Regions from separate parts of the Leclercia sp. GHBNCSD genome, predicted to be linked through region 2. Evidence: predicted binding sites of a transcription regulator. Region 2 holds the regulator's gene; the other holds the start of a gene.
What was found. Region 2 encodes PhoB, which activates phosphate uptake and scavenging genes when phosphate is short. Its sites were predicted from a motif close to CTGTCATAAAACTGNCNNAT; they were not measured.
Positions count from the first base shown of each region.

Region 1: uvrB (excinuclease ABC subunit UvrB) is a predicted target of PhoB. The motif match lies at 6,958-6,977, and genes of this name have one in related genera.

Region 1 covers NZ_JBQVYO010000001.1:485,531-493,543, forward strand. Annotated here, with positions in the region: gene ACT3IC_RS02400 (Bax inhibitor-1/YccA family protein) at 1-579, opposite strand, end outside; gene moaE (molybdopterin synthase catalytic subunit MoaE) at 638-1,090, opposite strand; gene moaD (molybdopterin synthase sulfur carrier subunit) at 1,092-1,337, opposite strand; gene moaC (cyclic pyranopterin monophosphate synthase MoaC) at 1,330-1,815, opposite strand; gene moaB (molybdenum cofactor biosynthesis protein B) at 1,819-2,331, opposite strand; gene moaA (GTP 3',8-cyclase MoaA) at 2,352-3,341, opposite strand; molybdenum cofactor riboswitch at 3,329-3,463, opposite strand; gene yvcK (uridine diphosphate-N-acetylglucosamine-binding protein YvcK) at 3,689-4,597, shown strand; gene uvrB (excinuclease ABC subunit UvrB) at 4,690-6,705, opposite strand; gene ACT3IC_RS02440 (ABC transporter ATP-binding protein) at 7,451-8,013, shown strand, end outside.
Region 2 covers NZ_JBQVYO010000001.1:886,457-894,469, reverse strand. Annotated here, with positions in the region: gene sbcD (exonuclease subunit SbcD) at 1-831, opposite strand, end outside; gene phoB (phosphate response regulator transcription factor PhoB) at 1,026-1,715, shown strand; gene phoR (phosphate regulon sensor histidine kinase PhoR) at 1,737-3,032, shown strand; gene brnQ (branched-chain amino acid transporter carrier protein BrnQ) at 3,442-4,761, shown strand; gene proY (proline-specific permease ProY) at 4,840-6,213, shown strand; gene malZ (maltodextrin glucosidase) at 6,345-8,013, shown strand, end outside.

The sequences.
Region 1 (8,013 bases), 400 kb from region 2:
AATGTTTTTCAGCTTCTGGGTGTCATACGCCGTCAGCCCGACAAAGACAATCACCCCGATATAGGTCACCGCCCACATCAGCGCTTCACTCTTCAGCCAGAAGTTCACCAGCGACGCCAGCACGATACCAATCAGCGCCATAAACAGCATGTTGCCAAAGCCGCTCAGGTCGCGTTTGGTGGTGTAGCCGTAGAGACTCATCGCGCCAAACATCCCGCCGGCCACCACAAAGGTGCTGGCGATGGAGGAGTAGGTGTAGACGAGGAAAATACTGGAGAGCGTCAGGCCGGTCAGCGCCGAATAGAGCATAAACAGCGTGGTGGCCATCCCGGCGCTGAGCTTATGCACCAGCCCGGAGAGGACAAACACCAGCGCCAGCTGGGCGATGATCAGGCCAAAGAAGGTGATTTTGCTGGAGAAGACAAACATCATCACCGCAGGGGTATTGGCGGAAAACCACGCGACAAACGCGGTGAGCAGCAGGCCGCAGGTCATCCAGCCATAGACCTGGGCCATGTAGGTTTGCAGCCCGGTACGGCTCTGCTGCACGATGGAATCGGAACGGGGAAATCTGTCCATAACACACTCCTTTTTAAGTGGACACACTGTTAAAGCCTAACACATCCCGGCAATCCGGCTACCAGCGGTTGGCGGCTTCCTTGTCGCTGTCGCGGGACTCGACCCAGCGATCGCCCTCCGGGGTCGCTTCGCGCTTCCAGAACGGGGCGCGGGTTTTCAGGTAATCCATAATAAACTCACCCGCCGCAAAGGCGCTGCCGCGATGGGCGCTGGTGACGCCAACGAAGACGATCTCCTCCCCCGGCCACATCTCGCCGATGCGGTGGATGACGGTCACGCGGCCGAGCGGCCAGCGCTGACGCGCCTGTTCAACGATCTCCGCCAGCGCTTTTTCCGTCATGCCGGGATAGTGCTCAAGGGTCAGCGCTTTTACGCTGTCGCCGAGATTATGGTTACGCACCTTGCCGGTGAAGGTGACCACCGCGCCATCTTCGTCACGCTCAGCAAGCCAGTTATACTCCGTGCCGACGTTAAAACGCGCCGGTTCGACCAGGATTTTGGTGTCACTCATCTCAGCCCCCGGTCACCGGTGGGAAGAAGGCCACCTCATCGCCCGGTTTGACCGGATGCGTGAACTCCACCAGCGTCTGGTTTACCGCCACCAGCAGTTTGCTCGCGTCCAGCGCCAGCGCCCAGCGGTCGCTTTGCGCCGCCAGATGCGCCCGCAGCGCTTCGACGTTTTCTACCTCTATATCCAGCGTCAGGCTGTCGGTATTCACCAGCTCGCGCACCTGCGCAAAAAACAGTACTTTAATCATGCTCTTGTGCCCTGAAATCACCCGATTTCCCCCCGCTTTTCGCCAGCAGGCGAACCGGGCCGATAACCATGTCTTTCTGTACCGCTTTGCACATGTCATAGATGGTTAATGCCGCCACGGAGGCGGCAGTTAAGGCTTCCATCTCCACGCCGGTTTTCCCGGTCAGGCGGCACAATGATTCGATGCGCACGCGGTTCTGCTCCGGTTCGGCCCGCAGGTTGACCTCCACTTTGCTGAGCATCAGCGGATGGCACAGCGGGATAAGCTCCCAGGTGCGTTTGGCGGCCTGAATGCCGGCGATCCGCGCCGTAGCGAAGACGTCCCCTTTGTGGTGGCTACCGTCGATAATCATCGCCAGCGTCTCCGGGAGCATGGTGACGAACGCTTCCGCGCGGGCTTCACGCACGGTTTCGGCCTTGGCGGAGACATCCACCATATGGGCTTCGCCCGCGGCGTTAATGTGGGTCAGTTGCGACATAGCTTATTTCTTCAGGTGTGGATGGAAATTACACGGACGCGTGCGGGCATCCAGCTGCGGGGCGATAATGTTTTCCCACGCGGTGCGGCAGGCTTTCGTGGAACCTGGCATGGCAAAAATCACCGTGTTGTTGGCGATCCCTGCAACAGCGCGCGACTGCAGGGTCGAGGTGCCAATCTCTTCAAACGAGAGCATGCGGAACACCTCGCCGAAGCCTTCGATCTCGCGATCGAAAAGCGGCAGCAGCGCTTCCGGGGCCTGATCGCCTGCGGTAAAACCGGTGCCGCCGGTGATCAGCACCACCTGGACGTTATCGCTGGCGATCCAGCGCGATACTTCCGCGCGAATGGCGTAGCGGTTCTCTTTGACGATGGCCTTGTCGACGATCTGATGCCCGGCCTCGTGGGCCGCATCGCGCAGCCAGTGGCCGGAGGTGTCATCCTCTTCGCCGCGGCGTTCAGAAACGGTAAGAATAGCAATACGCGTCGGGATAAATTCAGCGCTTACCTGACTCATCTTCTGGTTCCTTGTTGCGATTACCCGCCAATGTATGACAGGTTCTGGGTGATCCCGGTGTTGCCCTGATGCAGGAAGTGGGTCTGTTTTTTGTGCATCAGCGCCTCAGAAATGCGTGCTTGCAGCGCCGCCTGCTGCGCATCATCGGCCAGCAGATCGCGCAGGTCGACGCCGCCATCGCCAAACAGGCAGAGGTGCAGCTTGCCCACCGACGAGACGCGCAGGCGGTTACAGCTGGCACAGAAGTCTTTTTCATACGGCATGATAAGGCCAATCTCCCCTTCGTAGTCGGGGTGGCAAAAGACCTGCGCCGGGCCGTCGCTGCGCTGGCGAAGCTGGTGGATCCAGCCGCGTTTGAGCAGTTCATCGCGCAATACCATGCCGGAGATGTGATGACGGGAGAAGAGGTCGCTGCCCTCGCCGGTTTCCATCAGCTCAATGAAGCGCAGCTGAATGCGGCGGGGCTTGATCCACGCCAGGAAGATATCCAGCTGATGATGGTTCACATCGCGCATCAGCACGGTGTTGACCTTCACCTTGTCGAAGCCGGCCGCAAAGGCCGCGTCGATACCTTCCATCACCTGGTGGAATTTATCCTGTCCGGTGATGGCATGAAACTGGCGGGCATCCAGACTGTCGACGCTGACGTTGATGGCTGTCAGCCCCGCGTCGCGCCATTGCGCGACATCGCGCGCCAGACGATAGCCATTGGTGGTGACCGCAATCTGGCGGATGGCGTCGTTTTCGCGCACCGCCGCGATAATATCGGTGAAGTCCCGGCGCAGCGAGGGTTCGCCGCCGGTAAGACGGACCTTCTCCGTTCCCATGGCGGCAAACGCGCGCGTGACGCGGCGCACTTCATCCACGGAGAGAAAGCCGTTATTGGTGACGCTGCCAGGCTTATAGCCATCCGGCAGGCAGTAGGTGCAACGGAAGTTGCACACATCGGTAATCGACAAACGCAGGTAAAAAAACTTACGCGCGAATGCATCGGTAAGTTGTGAAGCCATGTACACCTTTCCTGATACGGGAGGCACAGTCATTTCTTCCTGTACCCTGGTGGCAAAAGCGCCACGGCCAGAGCGCCATATCTGTCGACACAGGCGCAAAGGCTAGAGTGTATGTTTTCAATGATGAAAACGTGGTTATGTCGATAGTAGCGTGTTAAAGCGAGTTTCGCTATCGTCGACTTACGCTATATAAAAATGTATATAGCGAGCTAATCGTGCAATTTCGGTTCAGAATACGTCATTATCACATTTTTGCATTGATATACGTCATTTTGCGCGGGTCGCAGCATCGTCATTTAGGAGTAGTTGCGTTACTGTTTACATGTTGGTCTCAATAAGGAATTTTTATGCGCAATCGCACTTTTGCGGATCTTGACCGGGTGGTCGCTCTCGGCGGAGGCCATGGACTGGGCCGGGTCATGTCCTCCCTGTCATCGCTCGGCTCCCGCCTGACAGGGATCGTCACGACCACCGATAATGGCGGCTCAACCGGGCGCATCCGCCGCTCCGAAGGCGGTATCGCCTGGGGCGACATGCGCAACTGTTTAAATCAGCTTATCACGGAACCGAGCGTGGCTTCGGCCATGTTTGAGTATCGTTTTGCCGGTAATGGCGAGCTTTCCGGGCATAACCTTGGAAATCTGATGTTAAAGGCGCTGGATCACCTCAGCGTGCGGCCTCTGGAGGCGATCAATTTAATCCGCAACCTGCTTAAAGTGGACGCCTTTCTCATCCCCATGTCCGAGCTTCCGGTCGATTTGATGGCAATCGACTGCAACGACCATGAAGTGTATGGCGAAGTGAATATCGATCAGCTTGCCCTGCCCCCGAAAGAGCTGATGCTCTACCCCACTGTCCCGGCGACCCGCGAAGCGGTAGAAGCGATTGGTGAAGCGGATCTGATCCTCATCGGCCCCGGCAGTTTTTACACCAGCCTGATGCCGCTCCTGCTGATTAAAGAGCTGGCCCAGGCGCTGCGGCGCACGCCCGCCCCGGTGGTCTATATCGGCAATCTGGGTCGCGAACTCAGTCCGGCCGCCGCCGGGCTTTCGCTAGCCGCAAAGCTGGCGCTGATGGAGCAGTATGTCGGTAAAAAGATCGTCGATGCGGTAGTGGTCGGGCCGAAAGAGGATATCTCAGGTATGGAGGGCCGGGTGGTGGTGCAGGAGCCGCTCGAAGCAAGCGACATCAAGTACCGTCACGACCGGCATCTGCTCCGCGTGGCGCTGGAGAGGGCGATTCAGGCGTTGGGTTAGCTTGCGCGGCCTGTAATGCCCGGTGGCGCTTCGCTTACCGGGCCTACAGGCAGCGTGCCGTTGTTGAGCCGGTAAGCGCCACCGGGTACAAACTACGACGCGGCGATGAATAAATCCCGCAGCTGATGCAGCTGGTCGCGGATCTGCGCCGCCTCTTCGAACTCCAGGTTCTGTGCGTGCTGCATCATCTGCCCTTCCAGCTCGTGGATTTTCTGCTGCAGCGCTTTCGGCGTCAGTGCCACGGTATCGGCCTCAACCGGTGAGCGCGACTTGCCGCGACCCTTGGTTTTGGTTTTCGCGATATTCTGTCCGAGCTGCAGGATATCCACCACCTTCTTGTTGAGCCCCTGCGGAACGATCCCGTGCTCTTCGTTATAGCGTTGCTGCTTCTCGCGACGGCGTTCGGTTTCGCCGATCGCTTTCGCCATCGACGGGGTGATCTTATCCCCGTAGAGAATCGCTTTGCCGTTAACGTTTCGTGCCGCACGGCCAATGGTCTGGATCAGCGAGCGCTCGGAACGCAGGAAGCCCTCTTTGTCGGCGTCCAGAATCGCCACCAGCGACACTTCTGGCATATCCAGCCCCTCACGCAGCAGGTTGATCCCCACCAGCACATCGAACTCGCCAAGACGCAGATCGCGGATAATCTCCATGCGCTCCACGGTGTCGATATCCGAGTGCAGATAGCGCACCTTCTCACCGTGCTCTTCGAGGTATTCGGTCAGGTCTTCCGCCATCCGCTTGGTCAGGGTCGTCACCAGCACACGCTCGTTAATAGCCGACCGGGCGCGGATCTCCGAGAGCAGGTCATCTACCTGGGTGGCCACCGGGCGTACTTCGATAATCGGGTCCAGCAGGCCGGTCGGACGCACCACCTGATCCACCACTTCGTCGCCCGACTTCTCCAGCTCGTAGTTACCTGGCGTAGCCGACACGTAGATGGTTTGCGGCGCCAGCGCCTCGAACTCTTCAAACTTCATCGGACGGTTATCCAGCGCCGACGGCAGACGGAAGCCGTACTCCACCAGGGTCTCTTTACGCGCCCGGTCGCCACGATACATCCCGCCAATCTGCGGAATGGTGACGTGGGATTCATCCACCACCAGCAGGCCATCCGCCGGCAGGTAGTCAAACAGGGTTGGCGGCGCTTCGCCCGGCCCACGGCCAGAGAGATAGCGCGAGTAGTTTTCGATACCGGAGCAGTAGCCCAGCTCGTTCATCATCTCGAGATCGAACTGGGTACGCTGGCTGATACGCTGCTCTTCCAGCAACTTGTTATTTTCCAACAGCACCCTGCGGCGATCCGCCAGTTCAACCTTGATGTCCTCCATCGCCTGCACGATGCGCTCGCGCGGGGTGACGTAGTGGGTTTTCGGGTAGACCGTGAAGCGCTGAATGGTCGATTCCACATGGCCGGTCAGCGGGTCGAACAGCGACAGCCGCTCCACCTCTTCATCGAAAAGCTCGACGCGCAGCGCGAAGTCGTCCGACTCCGCCGGGAAGATGTCGATCACTTCGCCGCGCACGCGGAACGTGCCGCGCTGGAACGCCTGATCGTTACGGGTGTACTGCAGCTCGGCCAGGCGACGCAAAATGGCGCGCTGATCGATAATCATCCCCACGGTCAGGTGCAGCATCATCTTCAGGTAGAGATCCGGGTCGCCGAGGCCGTAGATAGCCGACACCGAGGCCACCACCACCACGTCACGGCGCTCAAGCAGCGCCTTGGTTGCGGAGAGACGCATCTGCTCGATATGCTCGTTCACCGAGGCATCTTTCTCGATAAAGGTGTCCGAGCTGGGAACGTAGGCTTCCGGCTGATAGTAGTCGTAGTACGACACGAAGTACTCCACCGCATTCTCCGGGAAGAACTCTTTCATCTCGCCGTAGAGCTGCGCCGCCAGGGTTTTGTTCGGGGCAAGCACCATTGTAGGGCGCTGGAGATCGGCGATCACGTTGGCAACGGTGAAGGTTTTACCCGACCCGGTCACCCCCAGCAGCGTCTGGTGCGCAAGCCCATCCTCCAGCCCCTCTTTCAGACGGCGAATCGCTTCAGGCTGATCGCCGGAAGGACGGAAAGCGGAATTCAGTTTGAACGGTTTACTCATGAACGGCGACCTGATGATGGTTAATACGGCAGGTGAGTAATTTTACTCCTGATGGCTATTTTTGCCAGTAAATTATACTGGACATAAATCCAGTGGCAACCGCGTCGTTTTGTGCCACCCTGGGTAAGAATCAAACGAAGCTGCACAAAATTTCGGCTGCGACGGGATAAAATTCCATCAACGCACGGTTATCCCCAGAACTTTTTATTTTTTAACATTTGTCAAGGCGAGACGCCGGACTTAAGCGCATTATCGTGACCGTTTAATGACAACGATTGATTTTATTTAACGCATTGATTTAATTTAATCTTTTCAAAAAGACGCGTTTCGCAGCAATTCAGGCGCAGGCCGCGTATTCTCTCGCTTACCTCGCGTTTTCTAACTCTAATGCACATGGTTATCCACAGGAATAGTGGATAACTGCCTCCAGCCCATACGGAGCGTGACTCGGCTAATTCCCGGTTTTTACCCACAGCGCGACGGTAAAAATTTTTTATCGCCCAATTTTGGCGATCTGTTGCCAAAAATTGGATAACGAATTGACGAGACACTGCTCACATTTTGTTCAAATAGTCGCTGCACCAGGCTCACCCTTTGGGGCACCGGGGCAGTGCACGCTTCCTGGCTACCTGCGTTGTTTACTGAGGGGATTCCGAAAAAACGGGGTTTAATCCTCCTTTTCAGGTCGATGGCAAGAGTCTTGCACTGTACCCGAGGTCATCGATGCCTGTTAAGGAGAAACACCATGTTGAGCCTGCGTGCCGTTAATCAGTATTACGGGGATCGCCACACCCTGTGGAACGTTGACCTTGATCTGCCGCCCGGCGTCTGTACCGGGGTGGTCGGACTGCCCGGAATGGGAAAAACCACCCTCGTAAACTGCATCGCCGGCCTGCTGCCTATTGCCAGCGGTACGATGGTCTGGCATGACGCCGGAGTCTCCCCTTGTGAGTGGCTTCCGGGCGCAGAAATTGGCTTTGTCCCACAGGAGAGGCGGATTTTTTCCCAGCTGACGGTAGAAGAGAACCTGCATATCGCGCGGATGGCAAAAGGGAGCGTGGGCGGGTCGGTGAGTAGCGAAATTTTTGAGTTCTTTCCGGAGCTTTACCCGCTACGTCAGCAGCGGGCGTCAGGACTGAACGACGACCAGCAGTACCAGCTGGCACTGGCGAACGCGCTGGTCACCCGCCCTCGACTGCTGATCCTCGACGAGCCCAGCCGTGGCGCCAGCCCGCTGTTTAGCATCAGGCTGGCGCAGTTGCTGCTCAGGTTTAACCGCGAACTGGGGCTAACGGTGCTGCTCGCCGA
Region 2 (8,013 bases):
CTGGGTAATGGGCACCTCAAGCGATTCGACGCTGCTGAGCTTGCCCTGGTCGAAACTCACCAGATGAACGCATTTGCTTTTGCCGGTTTCATCAAAGCTGAGGGGAATAGGGGAGCCGCAGTAGCGGATATGTTCGCAACCGCCAATCATCTGCGCCCGGTGGATATGGCCCAGCGCTATATAGTCAGCGGCCGGGAAGTGCTGCGCGGGAAACGCATCCAGCGTACCGATATAGATGTCACGTACCGCGTCACTTTTACTGGCGCCGACGGTGGTGAGATGCCCGGTGGCGATAATCGGCAGTACGCTGTCGCCGCGAAGCGCGCAGGCCTGGGTATATTGCTCGGCATAATAGTGGGTAATGGCCTGCAACAGCTGCTGCTGTTTCTCAAGCCCGGAGAGGCCCGCCTGGCTTCGCACCACGTCCCGGGGACGTAAAAACGGGATCGGGCAGAGTACCGCGCCGGGGGTGCCGTCGCGTCGGGTCAGAATTTGCGGCCCATGTCCGGCGCTGGCGACCACGGTGGTGTTGAGAAACGCCAGAATCTCACGGGATTCGTTCAGCGTGGCGACGGAATCATGGTTGCCGGCCACAATCACCAGATGGCAGCCGGTTTTTTGCAGATTGACCACGAAACGGTTATAGAGCTCGCGCGCGTAGCTGGGCGGCGAGCCGGTATCAAAAATATCCCCGGCCACGAGGATGGCATCCACGTCATGCGATTGCGCCATCTCAAGCAGCCAGTTGAGAAACGCTTCATGTTCGGTGGCGCGGCTTTTACTGTAAAAATTTTGTCCCAGGTGCCAGTCCGAGGTGTGAAGTATGCGCATAACAGATCCGTGGCAAAAAATGGTTAGCGGGATTATAAACTTTCAGGGGGAGGAAGATAACCGCTACAATCGGGGCTGCCATAAAACAACGGCTTGCCTTTATGAGCGGGCGCGTTTTTCATAAATCTGTCATAAATCTGACGCATAATGACGCCGTATTACAAACATGTAACCTTAATAAGACAGGGCTAAGTATGGCGAGACGTATTCTGGTCGTAGAAGATGAAGCACCCATTCGCGAAATGGTCTGTTTCGTGCTCGAACAAAATGGCTTTCAACCGATAGAGGCCGAAGATTACGACAGCGCGGTGAACCAGCTCAACGAACCCTGGCCCGATCTGATCCTGCTCGACTGGATGCTGCCTGGCGGCTCTGGCCTGCAATTCATCAAACATATTAAACGTGAAGCGTTAACCCGCGATATTCCGGTGATGATGTTAACGGCCCGCGGCGAAGAGGAAGATCGCGTTCGCGGTCTGGAGACCGGCGCGGATGACTACATTACCAAACCGTTTTCCCCGAAAGAGCTGGTGGCGCGCATTAAAGCCGTAATGCGCCGTATTTCACCGATGGCGGTGGAAGAGGTGATTGAGATGCAGGGGCTGAGTCTGGACCCTACCTCGCACCGCGTGATGACCGGTGAAAATCCCCTCGATATGGGACCAACGGAATTCAAACTGTTGCACTTTTTCATGACCCACCCGGAACGCGTCTATAGCCGCGAGCAGTTGCTCAACAATGTCTGGGGCACTAACGTCTATGTGGAAGATCGCACGGTTGATGTTCATATCCGCCGTTTGCGCAAGGCACTTGAAACCAGCGGTCACGATCGCATGGTGCAGACCGTCCGCGGCACGGGTTATCGTTTCTCAACCCGTTTCTGAACAATGACAGGAGTGTGACGCGTGCTGGAACGGCTGTCATGGAAAAGGCTCTGTTTTGAACTGATACTCTGCTGTATTCCGGCCCTGATCCTCGGGGCCGTAATCGGTTATTTACCCTGGTTTTTGCTGGCGGCAGTCACGGGATTGCTGATCTGGCACTTCTGGAATTTGCTCCGCCTCTCATGGTGGCTATGGGTTGACAGAAGTATGACCCCGCCGCCAGGAAGCGGCAGCTGGGAACCCCTCCTGTATGGCCTGCACCAGATGCAGATGCGTAATAAAAAACGCCGACGCGAGCTGGGCAGCCTGATCAAACGCTTTCGCAGCGGCGCCGAATCGCTGCCGGATGCGGTGGTATTGACCACCGAAGAGGGGGCGATGTTCTGGTGTAACGGACTGGCGCAGCAGTTGCTGGGCCTGCGCTGGCCGGATGATAACGGGCAGAATATCCTCAACCTCCTGCGTTATCCGGAGTTCGCCCAGTATCTGAAAAAACGCGATTTTACCCGCCCGCACAATCTGGTCATGAACAACGGTCGCCATCTGGAGATCCGCGTGATGCCCTACAGCGACCAGCAGTGGCTGATGGTGGCGCGGGATGTGACGCAAATGCACCAGCTTGAAGGGGCGCGGCGCAATTTCTTCGCCAACGTCAGCCACGAGCTGCGCACCCCGCTGACGGTATTGCAGGGCTATCTGGAGATGATGCAGGAGCAGACGCTGGAAGGCGCGCCGCGGGAAAAAGCGCTGCACACCATGCGCGAGCAGACGCAGCGCATGGAAGGGCTGGTGAAGCAGCTGCTGACCCTCTCCCGCATTGAAGCGGCGCCAACCCTGGCGCTGAATGAAACCATCGATGTGCCGATGATGCTGCGGATGCTGGAGCGCGAAGCGCAGACCTTAAGCCAGCAGCAGCACCAGCTTACCTTCGAGGTGGATAACAGCCTCAAAGTACGCGGCAGTACCGACGAGCTGCGCAGCGCCATCTCTAACCTGGTCTATAACGCGGTGAATCATACCCCGCCCGGCACCCACATCACCGTGCGCTGGCAGCATGCGCCAACGGGAGCGGAGTTCAGCGTGGAAGACGATGGTCCCGGTATCGGCCCGGAGCATATTCCGCGTCTTACCGAGCGTTTTTACCGGGTGGATAAGGCGCGCTCCCGGCAGACGGGGGGCAGTGGCCTGGGGCTGGCGATTGTTAAACACGCCATTAATCACCACGACAGCCGCCTGGATATCGTCAGTACGCCGGGGAAAAGTACGCGTTTTAGCTTTGTGATCCCGGAACGTTTGATTGCCAGTAACAGCGCCTGACAGCGTCACTGTAATCAGAAATTGCCACAGGCCAGCCAATGCTGGCCTGTTTGCTTTGCAGTTCAGCGAAGCGCGAATAAATATTATACGCCTGTTGCTTTTTTGTTCGCATGATTAGCCATGAGTTTTTCTTATAAATGGTTTATTATCCCACTTCTAACTTTCGAGTTGGCATATTGTTCTGGTTTTGAGATCCCATATTGCCTTTAAACGTTATAAGCGTTTAAATTGCCACCCTGATATCGTCGGACAGACTGTATTTGCGTGGTAAATCGAAAAACTATTCTTCTCCACGCCGGTAGGGAAGCATTTCCCGCTGAGGTTGCACATTTTTTCCGCTGTTTTGTTCCGCAACGGATAGCGAAAAATTCAACGTTTTCAACACCACATCCACAGGCAGTAAGGTTTTATGACCCATCAATTGAAATCGCGCGACATCATCGCGCTGGGCTTTATGACATTTGCGCTGTTCGTTGGCGCTGGCAACATCATCTTTCCTCCAATGGTTGGCTTACAGGCGGGTGAACACGTCTGGACGGCGGCTATTGGTTTCCTGATTACTGCCGTGGGTCTACCGGTGTTGACCGTGGTTGCGCTGGCGAAAGTCGGCGGCGGTGTCGATAGCCTGAGCACCCCTATCGGGAAAGTCGCAGGTATTCTGCTGGCAACCGTCTGCTATCTGGCCGTCGGCCCGCTGTTTGCCACCCCGCGTACCGCGACCGTCTCCTTTGAAGTGGGTATCGCTCCGCTGACCGGCGACGGCGCTATGCCGCTGTTGATCTATAGCCTCATCTACTTTGCTCTGGTGATTCTGGTCTCCCTCTATCCGGGCAAGCTGCTGGATACCGTGGGTAACTTCCTCGCGCCGCTGAAAATCGTGGCCCTGATTGTGCTGGCCGTGGCTGCCGTTATCTGGCCTGCCGGCCCGATCAGCGATGCAATGGACGCCTACAAAAATGCCGCGTTCTCTAACGGCTTTGTGAACGGCTACCTGACCATGGATACCCTGGGCGCGATGGTGTTTGGTATCGTCATTGTGAACGCCGCCCGTTCCCGCGGCGTGACCGAAGCGCGTCTGCTGACCCGCTACACCATCTGGGCGGGTCTGATTGCGGGCGTAGGCCTGACATTGCTCTATCTGGCGTTGTTCCGTCTGGGTTCTGACAGCGCGGCCCTGGTAGACCAGAGCGCAAACGGCGCGGCTATCCTGCATGCCTATGTTCAGAACACCTTCGGCGGTTCGGGGAGCTTCCTGCTGGCGATCCTGATCTTCCTGGCCTGTCTGGTGACGGCGGTGGGCCTGACCTGCGCCTGCGCCGAGTTCTTTGCCCAGTATCTGCCGCTCTCTTATCGTACGCTGGTGTTCATCCTCGGTATCTTCTCCATGGCGGTCTCTAACCTCGGTCTGAGCCACCTGATCCAGGTCTCCATTCCGGTACTGACGGCCATCTACCCGCCGTGTATCGTGCTGGTGGTGCTGAGCTTCACCCGTGGTTGGTGGAATAATTCTTCCCGAATTATTGCCCCGGCCATGTTTATTAGCCTGCTTTTTGGTATCCTTGACGGCATCAAAGCATCGGCTATTGGCGATACGCTCCCTGCCTGGACACAGCGTCTGCCGCTGTCCGAACAGGGCCTGGCCTGGTTGATGCCTACCGTTGTTGCACTGGTTCTGGCCGTAATCTGGGATCGTGCTGCGGGGCGTCGGGTAACGTCGAACGCGCACTAATCAACGGATAAATGTTCAACCACGGGGCTTATGGCCCCGTGGTTTTTTGTTTTTTTTGTGTTGAATGGCAAGACGTAAATGGAAAGCTCTAACAAACTGAAGCGGGGCCTTACCGCCCGCCACATCCGCTTTATGGCGCTGGGTTCTGCGATCGGTACTGGTCTTTTTTATGGCTCGGCAGATGCCATCAAAATGGCCGGTCCCAGCGTTTTGCTGGCGTATCTTATCGGCGGTGTTGCCGCCTACATCATCATGCGCGCGCTGGGGGAGATGTCCGTTCATAACCCCTCAGCCAGCTCCTTCTCCCGCTATGCGCAAGACAACTTAGGCCCACTGGCGGGCTATATCACCGGCTGGACCTACTGTTTCGAAATCCTGATTGTCGCCATTGCCGACGTAACGGCCTTCGGCATCTATATGGGCGTCTGGTTCCCGGCGGTCCCGCACTGGATCTGGGTGCTCAGCGTGGTGCTGATCATCTGCGCCATCAACCTGATGAGCGTGAAGGTGTTTGGCGAACTGGAGTTCTGGTTCTCCTTCTTTAAAGTGGCCACCATCATCATCATGATTGCCGCCGGTATTGGCATCATTATCTGGGGTATCGGCAACGGCGGCGAACCAACCGGCATCCATAACCTGTGGAGTAACGGCGGCTTCTTCAGTAACGGCTGGATAGGCATGGTGATGTCGCTGCAGATGGTGATGTTTGCCTACGGCGGGATCGAAATTATCGGTATCACCGCCGGGGAAGCGAAAGATCCGGAGAAGTCTATTCCGCGCGCCATTAATTCGGTACCGATGCGTATCCTGGTCTTCTACGTGGGCACGCTGTTTGTGATCATGTCCATCTATCCGTGGAACCAGGTGGGCACGAACGGTAGCCCGTTTGTGCTGACCTTCCAGCATCTGGGGATCACCTTCGCCGCCAGTATTCTGAACTTCGTGGTGCTCACCGCATCGCTCTCCGCTATCAATGCCGACGTGTTCGGCGTGGGGCGTATGCTGCATGGTATGGCCGAGCAGGGCAGTGCGCCGAAGGCCTTCGCCAAAACCTCCAGCCGCGGTACGCCGTGGGTGACGGTGCTGGTGATGACCGTGGCGCTGCTGCTGTCGGTCTATCTCAACTACATCATGCCGGAGAATGTCTTCCTGGTGATCGCGTCGCTGGCGACCTTTGCCACCGTCTGGGTCTGGATGATGATTCTGATGTCGCAGATTGGCTTCCGTCGCCGTCTGTCGCCTGAAGAGGTAAAAGCGTTGAAGTTTAAAGTGCCGGGCGGCGTGGCAACTACCGTTGCTGGCCTGATCTTCCTGGTCTTTATTATCGGCCTGATTGGTTACCACCCGGAAACCCGCATCTCGTTGTATGTCGGCTTTGCGTGGATTGCGCTATTGCTGGTGGGGTGGGTCTTTAAACGCCGCCGCGAGCGCCAGTTAGCAGAAGCTCAGTAACCGAAATGCCCGGCAAACGCCGGGCATTTTTCTCCTCCCCCTTTCTCCTCCCCCAATAAATCTCTCCATGAGGAGGGAACATCAACTACCCTGTGGCAAGGTGGCCTCATTTCTGGGAAAGGGGATAAAAGATGTTGAATGCATGGCACCTGCCGGTTGCCCCATTTGTTAAACAAAACAACGACAAACTTGTCATTACCCTGTGGCTGACAGGGGAAAACCTGCCTGAGCGGGTGACGCTACGCGCTGAATTCGATAACGAAGAGACCTCGCTGCCGATGCATAAGCAGCGCAGCCAGCCGCAGCCCGGCGTGACGGCCTGGCGGGCGACCATTGACACGACGAAAGGGCAGCCGCGGCACCGCTACAGCTTCAAAATGCTCTGGCATAACCGCCAGCTGTGGTTCACCCCGCAGGGCTTTAGCCGCTTTCCTCCCGCCCGGCTGGAGCAGTTCGCCATTGATTACCCGGATGCCGGGCCGCAGTGGGTGGTGGAGCAGGTCTTCTATCAGATCTTCCCGGACCGCTTTGCCCGCAGCCAGCGGCGCAACCCAGAGCTGGACAAAACGTATTATCACCATGCCGCAGGCCATGAGACGATTTTCCGCGCGTGGGACGAACCGGTCACCGCCCAGGCGGGGGGCTCCACCTTTTACGGCGGGGATCTCGACGGCATTAGCGAAAAGCTGCCCTGGCTGAAAAAACTCGGCGTCACGGCACTCTATCTCAATCCGGTGTTTGTCGCCCCCAGTGTGCATAAATACGACACCGAAGATTACCGCCACGTGGATGAGCGGTTTGGCGGCGACGAGGCGCTGTTACGCCTGCGGGAAAATACCCAACGGGAGGGGATGCGCCTGATTCTGGACGGGGTGTTTAACCACAGCGGGGACTCCCACGCCTGGTTTGATCGCCACAACCGCGGAACCGGCGGCGCCTGCCATAACCCGGACTCGCCCCACCGCGACTGGTACAGCTTTGACGACGAGGGCCGCGCCCTCGACTGGCTGGGCTATGCCAGCCTGCCGAAGCTCGATTATCAGTCGTCAGGGGTGGTGAACGAGATCTACGGCGGCGAGGAGAGTATTGTTCGTCACTGGCTGAAAGCGCCGTGGAGTATGGACGGCTGGCGGCTGGATGTGGTGCATATGCTCGGGGAAGAGGGTGGGGCGCGCCATAATCTACAGCATGTCACCGGGATCACCCGTTCGGCGAAGCTGGCCAATCCGGAGGCCTTCGTCTTTGGCGAGCATTTTGGCGACGCTCGCCAGTGGTTGCAGGCCGACGCGGAAGATTCGGCGATGAACTACCGCGGCTTCACCTTCCCGCTGTGGGGCTTCCTTGCCAACACCGACATCTCCTACGATCCGCAGCACATCGACGCTGAAACCTGCGTGAAATGGATGGATAACTACCGCGCCAGCCTGTCCCATCAGCAGCAGCTACGCATGTTTAACCAGCTCGACAGCCATGACACCGCCCGCTTTAAGTCGCTGCTCGGTAAGGATGTCGCCCGCCTGCCGCTGGCGGTCACCTGGCTGTTTACCTGGCCTGGGGTGCCCTGTATCTATTACGGCGATGAGGTGGGGCTCGACGGCAACAATGACCCCTTCTGCCGTAAGACCTTCCCATGGGAGGCTGAAAAGCAGGACCAGACGCTACTGGCGCTCTATCAGCGGCTGATTAAGCTGCGCAAGCAGAGCCAGGCCCTGCGCTACGGCGGCTGTCAGGTGGTCTACGCCCACGACAACGTGGTGGTGTTTATGCGCGTCTACAACCAGCAGCGGGTGCTGGTGGCGA